2 regions of the Micromonospora sp. NPDC000663 genome follow, and region 2 is predicted to be linked to the other one. Evidence: riboswitches for the same ligand, from Rfam matches in the RefSeq annotation. Region 2 holds a riboswitch; the other holds the start of a gene.

Region 1 (9,553 bases), on a different contig from region 2:
TGCCGGCTACGGTGATCACGTGGTCGCGGCGTTGGAGTTGTACCTGGATCCGGACGCCACCCGCCGGATCCGGGTGCTGTGGGACGCGCTGGAGGCCGAGGGCGTGCAGAGCATGCGCTCGCTGCTGGAGCAGCGTCACCGCCCGCACGTCTCGCTCGCGGTGGCGCCCCGCTTCGACCCGGAACAGGTGGCCGCCGCGCTGCGCGGGACGGTCGTGGCCGCCCCACTGCGGCTCGAATTTCAACACGCCGGGCAGTTCGTCGGCCGGGTGCTCTGGCTCGGTCCGGCGCCCACCGCGGAACTTCTGGCGCACCACCGGCTGGTGCACGACCGGCTGGCCGCCGCCGGCATCCCCCTGACCGAGCACTACCAGCCGGGCCGCTGGGTGCCGCACTGCACGCTGTCCATGCGGGTGCCGAACGTGCTGATGGCCGCCGCGGTGCGTCGCTGCCTGGAGGTGCTGCCGGTGGCCGCGACAGTGGTCGGCGCGGCGCTCACCGACCACGCGCGCGGGATCGCCCACCCGCTGCCCTGATCGCCGACCCGAAAGCGGACGATAGCGGAGAATGTCCGGTTTGGCGGGCCGCAGTCGGGAAACCGAAAAGAAGCGGTGCGGACGCGTCCGGGCGTGGGATGGTTCGAGATGGCTGCCGTACCGGTGCGACCCGCTCGCTCGGGCGACCGGCCCGGCGGCGCGGCCTACGCCCGCGCCGCCCGCGGCGGCTTCGACGAGGAGAGGCAGGGCCCCATGCAGGCTCAGCGCAGGCCACCGCGCACGGAGCGGAGCCATACCCGGGACGACCGGACCGGCGGCGGGATGACCGGGGCGGCCACACCACTGACGATCTGGGCCGCCGCGGTGCTGCTCGGCCGGATCGCCGCGGGCGACGACGACAGCGAGGACGAGCGGCACATCCTGCGCGGCATCGAGTGACCCCGACGCACCGGCTCAGAGCCAACCGCGCCGTTTGAAGACCAGGTAGAGGGTGCCGCACACGAGCAGCATCAGCAGCAACGCGAACAGGTAGCCGAACCGCCAGTCCAACTCCGGCATGTGGACGAAGTTCATCCCGTACACCGTGCCGATGAGGGTGGGGGCGAACAGGATCGCGGCCCAGGACGAGACCTTCTTCAGCTCCTCGTTCTGGGCGTAGCTGGCGGCGGTGAGGCTGCGCATCTCCTCGTTCTGCTGCTGCGAGACGAGTGTGGCGTTGACGGTGAGGATGTTCTGCAACAGGTGCCGGAACCCGTCCACCCGTTCCACCACCTGGGTGAGGTGGTCGGTGACGTCGCGCAGATACCTGCGCAGTTCCTCGTCGGTGCCGTAGCTGCCCGCGCCGGCCGCGAGCGCGTCCAACATGGTGAGCAGCGGACGGGCGGCCCGCTGGAACTCGATGACCTCCCGGCTGAGCCCGTAGATGCGCCGGCTGGCGTTCGGGTCACCCCCGAACACCTGGGTCTCGATCTCGTCGATGTCGTTCTCCAGTCCGGCCACCACCGGCGCGTACCCGTCGACCACCTGGTCGAGGATCGCGTACAGGACCGCCTCGGGGCCCTGGGCGAGCATCTGCGCGTCGGTCTCCAGTCGACGGCGTACGGCGGCCAGGTCGGGCGCCTCGCCGTGCCGGACGGTGACCACGAACCCTGGCCCGATGAACAGGTGCAGCTCGGAGAACTCGACCTCCTCGCGCCTGTCGTCGTATCGGGCGGCGCGCAGCACCACGAACAGGGTTTCGCCGTACCGTTCCAGCTTGGGCCGCTGGTGGGCGTTGATCGCGTCCTCGACCGCCAGGTCGTGCAGCCGGAACTCCCGCGCCAGTGAGGTGATCTGGTCGATGTCCGGCCGGTACAGCCCGATCCAGGCCATCGCGCCGTCGCGCTCCTGCAGGCAGCGGTACGTCTCGGCGAGGCCGGACGGCGAGGCGAACCGGTGCCCCCTGAGGTAGACGGCACTCTCCACCATGCCGCCGGTGGGCGGGGCCGGCGCGGGAGGTGGCGGCACGCCGACGGCTGTCGCGTGCTCGTCGAGCTGGCGGCCGAAGCCACCACCCGGGCGGAAGCGACGGCCGCCGACCATGAGCCGCTCCCCTCCCCGGTGGCATCCGCGTCCGGCAGGCCTCGGCCCGAGCGGGCGGATCGGTGCGCGGCGCCGGAGGCGCTGGATCCCCCCTGCCCCGGGGCCGAAACCCGTCCGACCCGCCGGGGCGGCCGGACGGGCACGGGCGGGTTCGGCGTACCTGCGGACGGGCGCGTACGACCAGGCGGATACTCGCGGTGAGCAGGGGCGGAGGACGGGGGAAGCGCCGGTGCGGGTCGACAGGCGCGCCGGGCGGCTGCGCGGCTGGCTGCTCGGCGGCGGTACGGAGCGGGCCGGGCGGCACCCCGGGCCGCACGGCCGCCCGCGGCGGGACCGGCAGCACCCCTGGTGGAGGGTGATGTGCCTGACCGGTGTCGACTACTTCTCGACGCTCGGCTACCAGCCGGGAATCGCGGCGCTGGCCGCCGGGGTGCTGTCGCCGGTGGCGACCCTGGTGCTGGTGCTTGTGACGTTGCTGGGCGCGCTGCCCGTGTACCGGCGGGTGGCGGTGGAGAGCCCGCACGGTGAGGGTTCGATAGCGATGCTGGTCCGTCTGCTGAGCTTCTGGCCGGGAAAGCTGCTCGTGCTGGTGCTGCTGGGGTTCGCGGCTACCGACTTCATCATCACCATCACCCTCTCGGCGGCGGACGCGACGGCCCACATCGACGAGAACCCGTTCCTGCCCGCCGGGCTCAAGGGGCACCAGCTGCCACTCACGCTGCTGCTGGTGGCGTTGCTGGGCGCGGTGTTCCTCAAGGGATTCGGCGAGGCCATCGGGATCGCCGTCGCCCTGGTGGCGGTCTACCTCACGTTGAACGCGGTGGTGATCGCCGTCGCGTTGGAGCGGGTGGTGACGCACCCGAGCGCGGTCGGGGACTGGGGCACCGCGCTGACCACCGGGCACGGCGACCCCCTGCTGGTCGTCGGACTGTCCCTGCTGGTCTTTCCGAAACTGGCGCTGGGTCTGTCCGGGTTCGAGACCGGGGTGGCCGTGATGCCGCACATCCGGGGGGACCGGCAGGACTCCGAGGACAGGCCCTCGGGGCGGATCCGGGGCGCGCGCCGGCTGCTCACCACCGCCGCGACGATCATGAGCGTCTTCCTGCTCACCAGCAGCGTGACAACCACGGTGCTGATCCCGCCCGAGGCGTTCCAACCGGGCGGCCCCGCGAACGGCCGGGCACTGGCCTACCTGGCGCACCAGTACCTCGGCGAGGTGTTCGGCACCGTCTACGACCTGTCCACCATCGGGATCCTCTGGTTCGCCGGCGCCTCGGCGATGGCCGGACTGCTCAACCTCGTACCCCGCTATCTGCCCCGCTACGGCATGGCTCCGACCTGGGCCCGGGCCGTACGCCCGCTGGTCCTGGTCTTCACCACAGTGGCGTTCCTGATCACTGTGGTCTTCGACGCCAGCGTGGACGCGCAGGGCGGCGCGTACGCCACAGGGGTCCTGGTGTTGATCACCTCGGCGGCGACGGCGGTGACCCTCGCGGCGCGGCGACGGCGGCAGCGGGGCCTGACGCTCGCGTTCGGGACCATCGCGGTGATCTTCGTGTACACGACAGTGGCGAACGTCGTGCAACGCCCCGACGGCGTCAAGATCGCGGCGTGTTTCATCGGCGGGATGATCCTGGTGTCGGTGCTGTCCCGGCTGATGCGGGCCTACGAGCTGCGGGTCGACCACGTGGAGCTGGACCCGGCAGCGGCCCGGATGATCGACGAGCGGGCGGCCCGCCGGATCCGCCTCGTCGCGCACGAGCCGGAGCGCCGGGACCCGGCCGAGTACCGCGCCAAGCTGGCCCAGACCATGGCGGACAACGACTTTCCCGACGACGGCGACGTCATCTTCGTCGAGGTGCACGTCACCGACCCGTCGGACTTCGAGACCGCGCTGCTGGTCCGCGGCAGCGTGGCGCACGACAGCTACCAGGTGCTCAGTCTGGCGAGTTCCTCGGTGCCCAGCGCGCTCGCCGCCCTGCTGCTGGAGATCCGCGACCGGAGCCGGCGTCGCCCCCACATCTACTTCGAGTGGACCGAGGGCGGGCCGGTTCGCAACCTGCTGCGCTACCTGGCGTTCGGGCAGGGCGCGATCGCCCCGGTCACCCGGGAGATCCTGCGCCGCCAGGAGCCCGACCCTTGCCGCCGCCCGCACGTGCACGCCGGTTGACCTGCCGGTCGACGGCCCTCGCGGACGGTGAGCGTGGTCATAACGGCTGGACGACCCACCGGTGCCGGCTGCTAGCCTCGGCGCAGGTCATGAGCGCCAGCGCGAAGCCCCGGCTCGCTGGCCGGCAACCCTCCTCCGCGGTGGGGTGCCCCGGGTGAAGACCAGGCACCGGCAGGACGTCGGTGCAAGCGTGGCCTGGCACCCAGGTCAGCACAGACCCGGGAGACCGTATGCGCATCCTCAGCTCCATCCCACCGGCCGACCTCGCGGATCTCCGCGTCGGCCGCCTCTCGGCGGCACTGACCAGGCGTCGGCACGTGGACATGATGCGAATGTGCAGCGCGGCCTGTCGCCGCCGCGCCGCGCTCTGACGCGTCCCTCTTCTCACACCACTTTTCCAGCGGTACGCCCATCGGGCGCACCGTCCGCGGCGCGTACCCGCCGCGGCGCACCCCATCGGAGAGACCTGTGCGATTCCTTCCTGCCCTGACCCGTGTCGCCGCCCTGGGCGCGGCCACCATCCTGGCCGCGACCGCGCTCACCGCCTGCGGCGACGACGCCTCGACCGACGCTTCCGCCAACCCGTACGGCCTGGCGCGGCCGGGTGTCCTGCGCGCCGGCACGCTCACCGACGCCCCGCCGAACGTCTACCTCAAGGACGGTAAGTTCACCGGCTTCGACAACGACCTGCTGACCGCGGTGGCCGGCAAGCTCGGCCTGACCGTCGAGTTCGTCGGTACCGACTTCTCCGCCCTGCTCAGCCAGGTCAACAACCACAAGTTCGACGTCGGCAGCTCCTCGATCACCATCACCGAGGCGCGCAAGAAGACAGTCGACTTCGGCAACGGCTACGACTTCGGCTACTTCGGCCTGGACGTCCCGGCCGGCTCGCCGATCACCAGCTTCGACCAGTTGGCAGGCAAGCGGGTCGTGGTGGTGCAGGGCACCGTCCAGGACGACTACGCCACAGGCAAGCAACTCGACCCGGTGCGGGTGCCGGACTACAACGGCGCGATCAACCAGCTCAAGGCCGGCACCGCCGACGCGTGGATCGCCCCGGCGGAGATCGGCGAGAAGTCGGCAGCCGACAGCAACGGCAAGATCACCGTGGCGGCCAAGCAGCTCAGCCCGGCGCCTACCGCGTACGCCGTGGCCAAGGGCGGCGACAAGCTGCGCGAGGCGCTGAACAAGGCCCTCGACGAGGTCATCGCGGACGGCACCTGGAGCCGTCTGCAGGCGCAGTACTACCCGGGTCGGCCGATCCCGGCGGACTTCACGCCGGGCAGCGGCGCGGTCGCGGCGCCGTCCGCGTCGGTGGCGCCGTCGGCGTCCGCGTCGGTGGCGCCGTCGGCGTCCGCGTCGGTGGCGCCGTCGGCGTCCGCGTCGACCGCGTCCTGAGCGGTAACCGGTGACGAGCGAGCGGGGCGGCAGGAGAGGCGACCGATGGATCCGTTGAGCACCCTGTGGGAGACGTTCTTCGACGCCGACGCCATGCGTGAGGCGCTGCCCGAGATGCTTACCGTCGGGCTGCCGAACACGCTGATCCTGGCGGTCTCCGCCGCCCTGCTCGGCTCGGTGCTGGGCCTGCTGCTGGCCGTCGCCGGCATCTCCCGTACCCGGTGGCTGCGCTGGCCGGCGCGGGTCTACACCGACGTGTTCCGGGGCCTGCCGGCCGCCGCGACGATCCTGCTGATCGGGGTCGGGCTGGCGCCGCTGGGCATGGAGATCTGGGGGCCGGACCCGTACCCGCTGGGCATCCTGGCGCTGTCGTTGATCGCGGCGGCGTACATCGGGGAGATCTTCCGCTCCGGCATCCAGTCGGTGGAGGCCGCCCAGTTGGAGGGCGCCCGCGCCCTGGGTTTCTCCTGGGCCGACGCGATGCGGCTGGTGATCATCCCGCAGGGCATCCGGCGGGTGCTGCCCGCCTGGGTGAACCAGCTCATCGCGTTGATCAAGGACTCCAGCCTGGTCTACTTCCTCGGGCTGGTGGCCAGCCAGCGGGAGCTGTTCCGGATCGGGCAGGACTACGCGGCCACCACCGGCAACGAGTCCGCGCTGCTGCTCGCCGGGCTCTTCTACCTGGCGCTGACGGTCCCGCTGACGCACGTCGTCAACTGGATCGACAGGCGGCTGCGGCACGGCCGGCCGGCCACCGCACCCGTCGACGAGGACGAGGACGACACCCCGGCGCTCGCCGGGGCCCCGGAAGGAGACAGGCGATGACCACCTCGGTGAGCCTGGAGGCGCGCGACGTCCACCTCGCCTTCGGACCGAACCGGGTGCTGCGCGGCGTCGACCTCACCGTGGCGCGCGGCGCGACGGCCTGCGTGATCGGGCCGTCCGGGTCGGGCAAGTCCACTCTGCTGCGGACCCTCAACCGGCTGATCGAGCCCGACCGCGGCGACGTGCTGCTGGACGGCCGCAGCGTGCTGCGCGACGACCCGGACGCGCTGCGCCAACGGGTCGGCATGGTGTTCCAGCAGTTCAACCTATTCCCGCACATGACCGTGCTGCGCAACATCACCCTGGCCCTGCGCCGCCTGCGCAAGCTCGGCGAGGACGAGGCGGACGCGGTCGCCCGCGCCCAACTGGAGCTGGTGGGGCTGGCCGGCAAGGCGAACTCCCGGCCGACGCAGCTCTCCGGCGGTCAGCAGCAGCGTGTGGCGATCGCCAGGGCTCTGGCCCTGCGACCCGAGGTGATGCTCTTCGACGAGGCCACCTCGGCGCTCGACCCCGAGCTGGTCAAGGGCGTGCTCGGGGTGATGGCAGACCTGTCCGGCGCCGGGATGACGATGGTGGTGGTGACCCACGAGATGGGGTTCGCCCGGCAGGTCGCCGACACCGTCGCCTTCATGGACCGGGGCGTGGTGCTGGAGGCCGGCCCGCCCGAGGGGATCTTCGAGGGCGCCGAGCATCCCCGGCTGCGCCGTTTCCTCGCGCAGGTGCTCTGAGAAGCCTCGCTCACCGGCCCGGCGACTGTCACTCGCCGGATCCGCGTCCCAGCAGCCGGATCTCCTCGTTGTCAAGCGCGGCCTGCAACTCCAGCAGCACGAGGTCGTCGATCTCCCGGCTGTCGCGAAGGCGGGTGACCTCCCGGCGCTTGTGGGCGAGGACGCCCAGGCGCAGGTCGCGTTCCAGCCGGCGTTCCTCGGCGGTGTCCCCGCCACTCTCGTTGACGTCGTCCAGGTGCCGCTGGTATTCGGCCTGCAACCGGCGCACCGCCTCCTCCCCGGCGCCGACCTCGGCGGCCACCGTGGGCACCATGGCCAGGCCGACCTCGGTGGCGCGCATCCGGGCCCGCCGGGCCTCGTCGACCCGTTCCGGGTCGCCGGCCAGCCCCGCCCAGCGCACCACGAGCGGCAGGGTGGTGCCCTGGATGAGCATGATCAACACGATCACCAGCGCCGTCACGAAGATGATCAGGTCGCGTTCGACGACCGGGCGACCGGCGACAGTCATCGTCGGGACGGCCAGCGCTGCCGCGAGCGACACGGCGCCCCGGAAGCCGGCCCAGCCCGCCACGGTCCCCACCCGCCAGCTCGACGGTTGCGCGCCCTGCTCCACCATCCGGCGGCGTCGCAGTCTCGCCGACTGGGACGTCAGGTAGATGAAGAACAGCCGGGTGCAGAGGACCACCACGGTGACCACCAGCACGATCACCACGGCCCTCGCCGGCGAGGTGCTCGTGACGCCCCGCACCGCCCGGGGGATCTGCGTGCCGAGCAGCACGAACAGACCGCCGTTGATGAGGAACGTGGACAGGTCCCAGAACGCGTACGCCAGCACCCGGGACCGGGCACGGATCACCCGTGGACCGGCGTAGGCGAGCACCAGCCCGGCGACCACCACCGCCAGGACACCGCTGGCGTGCACCGAGTCGGCGAGCAGGAACGCGGCGAACGGGGTCAGCACGCTCAGCGCGCCCTCGCGCAGCGGATCGTCGAGCCGCTTGCGGATCAGCACCACGGCGAAGCCCACCAGCAGGCCGGCGAGCACGCCGCCGACGCTGGCCCCGACGAACTCCTCGCCGATGCCCAGCACGCCCGGATCCGCGCTCTGGGTGAGCAGCCCCACGGCCACCGCGAAGACCACGAGCGCGGTGCCGTCGTTGATCAGGCTCTCCGCGTGCAGGGTGGTGAGGAGCTTGCGGGGCAACCGTTTGGCCAGACCTGTGACCGCCGCCGCGTCCGTCGGCGCGAGGACGGCGCCGAGCACCCAGGCGGCCTCGGGATTCACCCCGAACGCCTGCGCGGTGAACGACACGGTGACCATGGTGAGCACCACGAGCACCACGGCGAGCAGACCGATCACGGGCAGGTTGGCCCGGATCTCGCGCAGGCTGATGGTGAGGCTCTCCCGGTACAGGATCGCCGGCAGGAAGATCAACAGCACCAGGTCCGGCTCCAGGGTCAACTCGGACAGCGGCGGCGCCAGCCCGAGCAGCACCCCGAACCCGATGAGCAGCACCGGCGGCGCGACCCGGTACCGGCCGCCGAGCGTGGTGCCGACCAGGACGGTGACGCCCAGCACCACGATCAGGACGAGCCCCTGCACGGCGTACCCCCTCGATCCCCGGGCCGACGGCGGACGCGTCGGTGCCTCCATCTGACCGCACCCACCGGCCGGTTCCGACGGAAAGTCCGCAAGTCGCGGTGGGGTCAGGCGGCGCGGGCGCGGGCGGTCACCGCTCGGGCGGTACGACGGTGCCGGCCCGCCTCGTCGTGGCGACCCAGCGCCGCCGCGAGGTCGGCGAGGTGCCCGGCCACCGGACCGACGGTGAGCACTCCGCTGCCCGCGGCCAGTTCCCCGGCCGCGGGCAGCAGCTCGGCGTGGACGCGGTCCATCGTGACCCGGTCGTCGAGCAGCCGCGCCGCCCGGCCGACGAGACAGAGGCGGACCTCGCGCAGCAGGTCGTGCGGCCCCGGCGGCAGTGCCCGCAGGGCCTCCCCGGCCGCGGTCCGGTCACCGGCGGCGACAAGCAGCAGCGGGCGGACCCACGGCTCGTGCGGCCCCCAGTCCAGACCCGCCCAACCCTCGTCGCCCGGCCCCGGGAGCGGACGGTCGTCGGCCAGCCGCAGGCCGAGCAGCGCGAGCGGGAGCAGACCGCGGGTCAGGCCCGGCATGCCGTCACCTGGCAGCCGGTCGGCAGCCGCCCGGTACGCGTCCGCAGCCGCGGCCGCCTCGCCGTCCAGTGCCAGCCGCAGCGCGGCGTACCACCTGGTGAAGACGCCGACCAGCGGCAGCTCGTACCGTTCGGCGAGGCGGTCGGCGGCGCGGGCGTGGGCGTCGGCGGCCTGCCGGTCGCC
Region 2 (9,553 bases):
CGCAGCGAGGTGGTGGCCGAGCTGGTACGCGCCGGCATCGGGGTGGACCGGGTGGTGCCGCGGCGGCGCCTGGAGGACGCGTTCCTCGCCCTGGTGGGCGAGAACTCTCGGGGAAGCGGTGACCGCTGATGGTTGTCTCTGGCGCGGGTGAGGCACGCGGCTACCGGCCGTCGGCCACCATGCCGTTCGCGGCGGAGTTCCGCAGGCAGGCGTCGCGGCGGCGGACCCAGCTGGCGCTCGGTTTCATGGTGCTGCTGCCGCTGATCATCCTGATCGCGTTCCAGTTCAACTCCGGTGGCGACGACGACAACGGCAACAACGAGTTCGCCAGCCTGGTCGACCTGGCCACCTCGGGCGGCCTCAACTTCACCCTGTTCTCGATCTTCGTGTCGGCGTCGTTCCTGCTGGTGGTGGTAGTCGCGCTGTTCTGCGGCGACACGGTGGCGAGTGAGGCGAGCTGGGGGAGCCTGCGGTACCTGCTGGCGATCCCGGTGCCCCGGGCCCGGCTGTTGACGGTGAAGCTGGTGGTCGCGCTCGCGTACTCGGGTCTGGCCCTGCTGCTGCTGGCCGGCACGGCACTTGTCGCCGGCACCCTGCGCTACGGCTGGTCGCCGCTGCGCAGCACTGTCGCGGCCGAGCTGGAGCCGACCGAGGGGCTGCTCCGGTTGCTGGCCGTGCTGGGCTACCTGGCGGTCGTACTCCTGGTGGTGGCCGGGCTGGCGTTCCTGCTGTCGGTGACGACGGACGCCGCGCTCGGCGCCGTCGGTGGTGCCGTGCTGCTGTGGATCCTGTCGAGCATCCTCGACCAGATCACCGCCCTGGGCGCGCTGCGGGACTTCCTGCCCACCCACTTCAGCACCGCCTGGCTGGGGCTGCTCTCGACGCCCGTGCAGACCGACGACGTGGTACGCGGCTGCATCTCCGCGATCAGCTACGCGACGCTGTTCTGGGGGTTGGCGTTCTGGCGTTTCACCCGCAAGGACATCACCTCATAGCGGGGCCGTGCGCCAGGCGCTTACGCCGATCCGGCCCGTGTTGCCCACGTCGATCGGCCCGTCCGGGTCGACGTCCTCGGACGGCTGCCCGGCGGAGGGCGCGACCCGCAGGTACGCCCCTGCGGTGGCCCGCACGGTCGAGTCGGTGACGAGGTTGCGCCACAGGACGGTGGCGACGGCCCGCTCGCCCTTCTGCAGCGTGAGCTGCTGGGGCGGCTGATCGAACCCCGACGTGATGTCCCCGGCCCCGTTCACCACTCGCAGGATGATCGGTTCGCGCTCCTCGTTCAGGACCCACAGCACGGGGTAGCCATTGAGCCGGTAGGGGCGGTCACCGCAGTTGACCAGCTCTAGGCCGAGGGCGCGTAGCCCCATCGCCGCGTCCCCTCCGGTCGACCGGATGCGCACACCGGAGGCCGGGCAGTCGGCGATCGGATCGACGCTCGCCGACGGGGTGGGACTCGGGGATTTCGGCGGAGGGCCGGTGGGGTCTCCGCCCTGGCCCCGATGGTCAGCGGGCGTGCAGGCGGCGAGCAGAAGAGTCGCCGCGACCGCCGCGCTGGTCCGTCGCCGTGCTGCCGTGCGGAGGGAGATCATCCCCCGATCCTCGCTCATGCGGGCGTCCCGCAGCCGGCCGGCCCCGCAGCCCGTCCGCGTCGGCGTGCTCGTGCCGTGCTCGACTAACCGATGCCTTCGACGGCGCGCCGGAACTCGGGAGGTGCGGCGGCGATGACGGTGTCCAGCGCCTCCCGCGACGCCTGCAGATCGTTGATGGCCTGGATGATCCGCCGCCGCTCCTGGGTCAGGTCGGCCAGCATGACCGAGCAGGTCGGCACGAGCCGTTCGCCCTCCTCCCGGACACACGGCAGAACGGCGGCGATGGTCGTGGTGCTCAGGCCGGCGGCGAGCAGACTGCGGATGCGCCGCACCACGCCGATGTCGGCTTCGCTGTACTCCCGGTAGCCGCTGGGTCTCCGCTCGGGCTGGAGCAGGTGCTGCTCCTCGTAGTAGCGCAGCAGCCGCTCGCTGACGCCGGTCCGTCGGGACAACTCGCCGATCCGCATCGCGTTCCCCCGTCCGCGTGTCGATTGATGTGTGCTGGCTCACTCCGTCAAACGGTGGACCTTCACATCGATGTGAGACTTTAGCATCGCGGCCATGAGGAAGAACCTGCTGTCGCTGGCCGCGCTCTGTGTCAGCGTCTTCATCATCGGAACCGCGGAGTATCTGATCGCCGGCATGCTGCCGCAGGTCGCGGGGGATCTGCGGGTGTCCGAGGCCACCGCCGGACAGGCGGTGACCGCGTACGCCCTCGGCGTGGTGATCGGTGGCCCGCTCGTCGCGATGATCACGTCCCGCGTTCCGCGCAAGGGCCTGGCGATGGTGCTGGTACTGCTGTTCGCCGTGGGCAGCGCACTGTGCGCGTTCGCCGGATCGTACGAGATGCTGCTGGTCGGTCGGGTGGTCTCCTCGCTCAGCCACGCCGCCTTCCTCGCGGTCGCGGTCGTGGTGGCGACGACCCTCGTGCCGGCCGGGAAGGTCGGTACGGCGATCGCTGCCGTCGCGTCCGGCTTCACGGTGGCCACCCTGCTCGGCGTCCCGCTCGGCGCGATCCTCGGCCAGGCGGCCGGCTGGCGCGCGCCGTTCCTCGCGTTGACCGTGCTCGCGCTGCTCGCCAACGTCCTGCTGGCGGCCGTCCTGCCGCGACTCGACGCGCCCACCACCGAACTCCGCGACGAGTTGTACGTCGTGACCCGCAGGCCGGTGCTGCTGTCGGTCGCCACCGCAGCGGTCGCCTTCGCCGGCGTGACTGTCGTCTTCACCTACATCGCACCGCTGCTGACCAGGATCGCCCATTTCTCCGCGGCGACCGTCTCCGGGCTACTGCTGGCCTACGGCGCAGGCAGCCTGATCGGCAATGTCGCCGCCGGACGACTGACCGACCGGTCGGTGGGCGCGACGGTACGCGGTGTGCTCGGTTGCCTCACAGGTGTGCTTCTCATGATCCCGTTCGCGGTCGTCTGGCAGCCGTCCGCCGTGCTCGCCGTACTGCTCCTCGGCCTGCTCGGCACCGCCATCATCGCCCCGCTGCAGGCGATGATCCTGCATCACGCCGGTAATGCGCCGACCTTCGCCGTCGCCGTCAACGTGGGCGCGATCAACCTCGGCGCCGCCGCCGGTCCGCCGGCGGAGGCCTGATCCTGGCCGCCGGCGCCGTGCGCTGGTCCGGCCTCGTCGGAGCAGCCCTGAGCCTGACCGGTCTCGCCCTGACCTACCTGATCCTGCCGCGCGGCTCCCGCCGGCCTGAGTCCGCGCAACCGCAGCCGTCCGCCGCGACGACCTGAAGGAGTCCTCGACCGTTCCGAGGGCCGCGATCGTGTCGTTCACGGTGCCGGAGCCGGCAGGGTCATGAGGCGTACCGCCGGCGAAAGGGGTCGAGCCGTTCCCGTTCCGCCGGGGTCCTACGCCCCACAGGTGGGGCAGCTCGACAGGCGTCCTGATACCCCGACCTGCGCTGGGCGCAACTTGACAGGGTGTACGGCCGTCTCGACTCGCGGTACGTTCGGTGCGGGAGCGCTCCCACAGAGCGATATGTTTCAGCCTGGGATTATCCCACCAGCAAGGAATTTATTAACTTCGATACATTCTTGGCCCACCATTGAAGAGATCTGTCCCCTTCGATGGAGGTCTCAATGAACGTCTCTCGGCTCGGCGGGCCGACCCTGTCCCTGTTCCGCATCGTGATCGGACTGCTGTTCACGTTGCACGGCCTGTCCTCGGTCTTCGGGTTGTTCGGCGGCAACCCGATGACCGGCAAGGCGATACCGCTCGGCACCTGGCCGGGCTGGTGGGCCGCCCTCATCCAACTCGTCTGCGGCGCGCTGGTGCTGGTCGGGCTCTTCACCCGACCCGCCGCGCTTCTCGCCTCCGGCTCGATGGCGTACGCCTACTTCGTCGTGCACCAGCCCGACGGCCTGTTGCCGCTGCGCAACGGCGGTGAGCAGGCAGCGCTCTTCTGCTGGTCGTTCCTGCTGGTCGCCGCACTCGGCTCGGGCCCGTGGGCGCTCGACGCGCTGCTCTTCCGTCGTCGCGGCGAAGCACCGTCGCCGTCGGTGGCCGAACCCAGCCCCGTGTCCGTCTGACCGCACCCGTGTCCGCGCGGCGTCGGAGCCTCGACGAGGCGGCTCCGGCGCCGCGCCCGGGCGGGGGCACCGTCGACGTGCGGCCGTCGACGATCCAGCCCGGAGCCGAGGATGCGACGTCAGGCCGGCGGGCGTGGGGTGAGGACAGCGTCCAGCAGGCCTGGGTAGAGCTGGTCCAGCTCGTCGCGGCGCAGCCGCACGTAGCGGCTGGTGCCGGCAGCGCGCGTGCGGGTCAGGCCCGCCTCGCGCAGCACCTTCAGGTGGTGGCTGCGGGTCGCCTTGGAGACGCCGAAGTCGAGGGTGCCGCAGGCTGCCTCGCCGTCCTCGGCGAGTGCCCGCACCATTTGCAACCGCACGTCGTCCGCGAGTGCGGCAAGGACGGCGGTGACAGGTACGTCGGTCAGGTCGGGTTCGTGCGGCTCCATGTGACCAGTGTAACCGTTGTTCGACAATTGTCGAACAAGCTCCTACTGTCAGTTCCGTTGGTTCGACGATTCTCGAACATTGGAGCTGACGATGCGATCCCGCGCCGCCGCCTACCCGCTGCTCGCCGTGGTCGGCTGGGGAGTGATGTTCCCCGTCCTGGCCAGCGCGCTGACCCGGGTCGACCCGCTCAACCTCACCACCGCCCGATACCTGCTGGCCGCCGCAGTCCTGGTCGGCCTCCTGCTGCTTCGCGAGGGTGCCGGCGCGCTGCGCCACGGCGGCCGGGCGGTCGAGGTGGTGGTGCTCGGCGTCGTCGGGTTCGCCGGGTTCAACCTGCTCACCAACCAGGCCCTCGAGCACGCCGCCCCGCAGCAGATCTCCCTCTTCGTGGCCACCACCCCGGTGATCACCCAGCTCGTCCGGTGGGTCCGCGACGGCGTACGCCCCAAGCCCCTCCTGCTGGCCCTCTCCCTGGTGGCGCTTCTCGGCGTCGGCCTGGTGATCACCCGCGGCAGCCTGGCCGGTCTCGGCCAGTTCGGCCTCGGCGGCCTGATGATGATCGGCGCGGTGCTCGGCTGGGGCGTCTACACCCACGGCGCCAGCCGGTTCGGTGACTGGTCGCCGCTGCGCTTCACGACGCTTACCGCACTCTCCGGCACCGCCGCCATGCTCGTCGCGAGCATCGGCGCCGACGCCGTCGGCTGGCAGCACGCGCCGGCCGCCGCCGACCTCGTGGCGGTCGCCCCGCAGTTGGCGTACGCGGTGGTAGTGGGCGCCGTGATCGCCGTCCTGGCCTGGAACACAGGTGTGCAGCGGCTCGGTGCCGCGAACGCCGCGCTGTTCATGAATCTGGTCCCGGTCACCACGTTCGCGGTGCAGATCGCCCGTGGCTACCGGCCCGACCCGGTGGAGCTGGTCGGAGCCGCGATCACCATCTTCGCCCTGGTCGCCGCGAACCTGGCCAACAGGGCACGGACCCGGACGTCGTCACTGCCGCAGCCGACCGCCGTCACGGACCCGACAGCTGTGGTCGACCCCGTCGCGGTGGCCGCCCGCTGACCCACTCCCTGGGATGCCCGGTGGAGGCCACGGGCAACGTTGCCTAGACTCGACCGCACAACTGCATACCTCATCCAGAGGGGCTGAGGGATACGGCCCGACGACGCCCCGGCAACCACCCCGCGCGCTCACCGCTGAGCGACAGGCGGGGCAGGTGCCAATTCCGTCCCCGCCGCACCGTGCGATGCGGGGAAAGATGAGAGGACTCTCGACATGACGTCGACGATCGTCGCCCCCGGTATCGACACCTCCGCCAGCCCCGCCCGCGCCCTGGTCTGCCGCGCCTGTTCGGCCCGCTACCCGCTCGCCGCCCAGCACGCCTGCTACGAGTGTTTCGGCCCGCTGGAGGTCGACTACGACACCGCCGCCCTGGCCACTGTCACCCGCGAGCAGATCGAAGCCGGCGCGGACAACATCTGGCGGTACGCCGCGCTGCTGCCCGCCGGCCAGGACCCGGCCACCCGGGTCACCCTCAACCCGGGCCTGACCCCGCTGGTGGCGGCCCCGAACCTCGCCGCCGAGCTGGGCATCACCGCGCCGCTCTGGGTCAAGGACGACAGCGCCAACCCGACCCACTCGTTCAAGGACCGGGTCGTCTCGGTGGCGCTCACCGCCGCGAAGGCGCTCGGCTTCACCCGGTTCGCCTGCGCGTCGACGGGCAACCTGGCCAACTCGGTGGCCGCGCACGGCGCCCGCGCCGGGGTGCCGTCGGTGGTCTTCATCCCCAGTGACCTGGAGCAGGGCAAGGTCATCACCACCGCCGTCTACGGCGGCGAGCTGGTCGCCATCGACGGCTCGTACGACGACGTCAACAGGCTCTGCGGTGAGCTGGTGGAGACCGACGAATTCGAGGACACGGCGTTCGTCAACGTCAACGTCCGCCCGTACTACGCGGAGGGCTCCAAGACCCTCGGTTACGAGGTGGCCGAGCAGCTCGGCTGGCGGATCCCGGCGCAGGTGGTCATCCCGATGGCCAGCGGCGAACTGCTCACCAAGATTGACAAGGCGTTCTCCGAGCTTGTCGAGATCGGCCTGGTCGAGGCGCCGACCGGCGGCTGGAAGGTCTTCGGCGCCCAGTCGGCCGGCTGCAACCCCATCGCCACCGCCCTGCACGCCGGCACCGACACGATCACCCCGGTCAAGCCCACAGGCATCGCCAAGTCGCTGAACATCGGCGACCCGGCCGCCGGCCTCTACGCCCTGGAGGCGGTCCGCCGCACCGGCGGATGGATGGAGTACGTGGACGACGACGAGATCCGTGCCGGCATCCGTGACCTGGCCCGCACCACTGGTGTCTTCGCCGAGACCGCCGGTGGGGTCACCGTGGCGGTGCTGCGCAAGCTCGTCGAGTCCGGCCGGCTCGACCCGGCGGCGGAGACCGTCGTCTTCAACACGGGCGAGGGCCTCAAGACCATCGACGCGGTGGCCGGGCAGGTCGGGCCGACCCACCACATCAAGCCCTCCCTGCGCGCCGCCCGGGACGCCGGCCTCCTCGGCTGACCGCCCCGCCTGGGCGATCCGCCGGGTAACTGGGTTTTCGCTGTGAGTGTGGAAAACCCGCCGCTCTGGACTTGACGGCAGGAACCGGACGGCGCAAGATGCTCCGTGCGGGAGGGCATTTCGCCGGAGACTTTTGAAGTTCTTGCGACCCAACGCCGGAGGCGTTGTGCGAGTGTCCCTCCCGACCACGTCCGATCGGGCCAGCGAGTAAATCGCTGGCCCGATCGCTTTTCCGGTGCCAGTCTCGCCCGCATGAGCATCACGATCGCGTCCTTCGACGGCACCGACCGGGCCGCGGTCGACGAGGCGTACCGGATCGGCGCGGCGGCGGGCGACGTCGACGTGCCGGACCTCCCGCCGTTCTGCCGGCGTCGCTTCGACGCGCTGTTCCACACCCCGATGCCCGGCACCGAGTCGCTCTGGGCGCTGGCCCGCCTGGACGGCGTACCGGCCGGCTACCTCCAGCTGGACCTGCCCTACCTCGACAACACCGAGAACGCCACCGCCGATCTGACGGTGCATCCGGAGCTGCGGCGCCGGGGCGTCGGCCGGGCCCTGCACGAGTACGGGGTACGCCTGCTGCGCGAGCGCGGACGTAAGCGGGTCGTCGCGATGGCCGTCTCCGCGCTGCCCGACGGGCCGGCCCGAAGCGTCGCGGGCGACGCGTTCGCCGCCACCACGGGTGCCCGGCCCGCACTTGCCGAGGTGCGTCGGCGTCTCGCGGTCGCCGACATCGACCGGATCGCGTTGCGGACGGCGCTCGCCGAGGCCACCCCGCGGGCCGAGGGCTACCGGTCGGTCTGCTGGCAGGGCTCCACCCCGCAGGAGTACGTCGCGGACATCGCCTACCTCGACGGCCGGTTGCTGACGGACGCGCCAATGGGCGACGTGCAGTGGGAGCCGGAGCAGGTGGACGCCGAACGCATCAGGGGAAACGAACTGTCGCTTGACGCCCGTGGCCGGCGGCGCTACCACCTCGGGATGCGGCACGAGGAGTCCGGGCGGCTTGTCGCGTGGACCCTGCTCGACGTCGGTGCCAACGCCGACTGGCACGCCTACCAGCAGATCACCATCGTCGACCCCGCCCACCGCGGGCATCGGCTCGGCCTCATCGCCAAGGCGGAGAACCTGCACCACCTGCTCACCCACGAGCCGGCGGTACGCGTCATCGACACCTTCAACGCCGCGAGCAACAGTTACATGGTGGCGATCAACGAACAGCTCGGCTTCCGCCCGGTGGACGCCTGGACCGACTGGCAGCTGACCCTCTGACGGAGATCGGTGCTACTGCTCGCGGCGGGTCCTCAGGCATGATGGCGGGCATGACGGAGACCCCGCATCCCCTGTACGACAGGCACGCCGACACCCTCAACCGTGCGCTGACCGCGATCACGGAGCGGGGCTACTGGTCCGCCTATCCCGAATCCCCAAGCCCCCGGGTGTACGGCGAGAACGCCGCCGCCGACGGCAGGGCCGCCTTCGAGGCGTACCTCGGTGGTGACTTCCCCCTCGACCAGCCGGGCACCGGCGCGCGGGTCGCCACCGAGGCCAGCCCGTTCGGGGTGGAGCTGGCGGTGCGCTACCCGCACGCCGGCGTCGACGAGCTGACCCGCGCCGCCTCCGCGGCGCTGCCCGCGTGGCGCGACGCCGGCCCGCAGGCCCGGGTGGGTGTCTGCCTGGAGATCCTCGACCGGCTGCACAAGCACATCTTCGAGCTGGCCAACGCGGTGCAGTTCACCAGCGGGCAGGCGTTCGTGATGGCCTTCCAGGCCGGCGGCGCGCACGCCCTGGACCGGGCGTTGGAGTCGCTGGCGTACGCGTACGCCGAGATGACCAGGCACCCGGGCACGGCCGGCTGGGAGAAGGCCGCAGGCAAGGGTGACCCGCTGCGGATGACCAAGACGTTCCACGTGGTGCCGCGCGGGGTGGCGCTGGTGATCGGCTGCAACACCTTCCCGACCTGGAACTCGTACCCCGGGCTGTTCGCTTCGCTGGTCACCGGCAACCCGGTGATCGTCAAGCCGCACCCGCGCGCGGTGCTGCCGCTTGCCATCACGGTGAAGTACGCCCGGGAGGTGCTCGCCGAAGCCGGGTTCGACCCGAACCTGATCCTGCTGGCGGCCGAGGCGCCAGGTGAGAAGCTCGCCAGCGACCTCGCCCTGCACCGCTCCGTCAAGATCGTCGACTTCACGGGTTCCACCGAGTACGGCGACTGGCTGGAGACGCACGCCCGGCAGGCGTCGGTCTACACCGAGAAGGCCGGCCTGAACACCGTCGTCATCGACTCCACCGACGACTTCGCCGGCATGTGCCGCAACCTCGGCTTCACCCTGACCCTCTACAGCGGTCAGATGTGCACCACCTCGCAGAACATCCTCATCCCGGCCGGCGGCATCGAGACCGACCAGGGGCACAAGAGCTTCGACGAGG

Evidence for each region. Region 2 has a riboswitch for S-adenosylmethionine ahead of thrC (threonine synthase). Riboswitches for the same ligand answer to the same signal wherever they lie in the genome.
Region 1: linked by a shared signal. The riboswitch ahead of ACFY1S_RS07370 (ABC transporter substrate-binding protein) and the one ahead of thrC (threonine synthase) in region 2 are both predicted to bind S-adenosylmethionine.

The regions. Positions count from the first base shown of each region.
Region 1 is NZ_JBIAYR010000001.1:1,546,655-1,556,207, reverse strand. Features, by position in the region: gene ACFY1S_RS07390 (2'-5' RNA ligase family protein) at 20-535, shown strand; gene ACFY1S_RS07385 (hypothetical protein) at 644-934, shown strand; gene corA (magnesium/cobalt transporter CorA) at 950-2,077, opposite strand; gene ACFY1S_RS07375 (amino acid transporter) at 2,307-4,247, shown strand; SAM riboswitch class IV at 4,333-4,444, shown strand; gene ACFY1S_RS07370 (ABC transporter substrate-binding protein) at 4,716-5,645, shown strand; gene ACFY1S_RS07365 (amino acid ABC transporter permease) at 5,691-6,470, shown strand; gene ACFY1S_RS07360 (amino acid ABC transporter ATP-binding protein) at 6,467-7,198, shown strand; gene ACFY1S_RS07355 (Na+/H+ antiporter) at 7,227-8,801, opposite strand; gene ACFY1S_RS07350 (BTAD domain-containing putative transcriptional regulator) at 8,906-9,553, opposite strand, start outside.
Region 2 is NZ_JBIAYR010000002.1:251,385-260,937, forward strand. Features, by position in the region: gene ACFY1S_RS09810 (alpha/beta fold hydrolase) at 1-129, shown strand, start outside; gene ACFY1S_RS09815 (ABC transporter permease subunit) at 129-995, shown strand; gene ACFY1S_RS09820 (DUF4232 domain-containing protein) at 990-1,592, opposite strand; gene ACFY1S_RS09825 (MerR family transcriptional regulator) at 1,676-2,059, opposite strand; gene ACFY1S_RS09830 (MFS transporter) at 2,154-3,194, shown strand; gene ACFY1S_RS09835 (DoxX family protein) at 3,689-4,138, shown strand; gene ACFY1S_RS09840 (ArsR/SmtB family transcription factor) at 4,258-4,563, opposite strand; gene ACFY1S_RS09845 (DMT family transporter) at 4,655-5,623, shown strand; SAM riboswitch class I at 5,691-5,826, shown strand; gene thrC (threonine synthase) at 5,837-7,123, shown strand; gene ACFY1S_RS09855 (GNAT family N-acetyltransferase) at 7,376-8,395, shown strand; gene paaN (phenylacetic acid degradation protein PaaN) at 8,446-9,553, shown strand, end outside.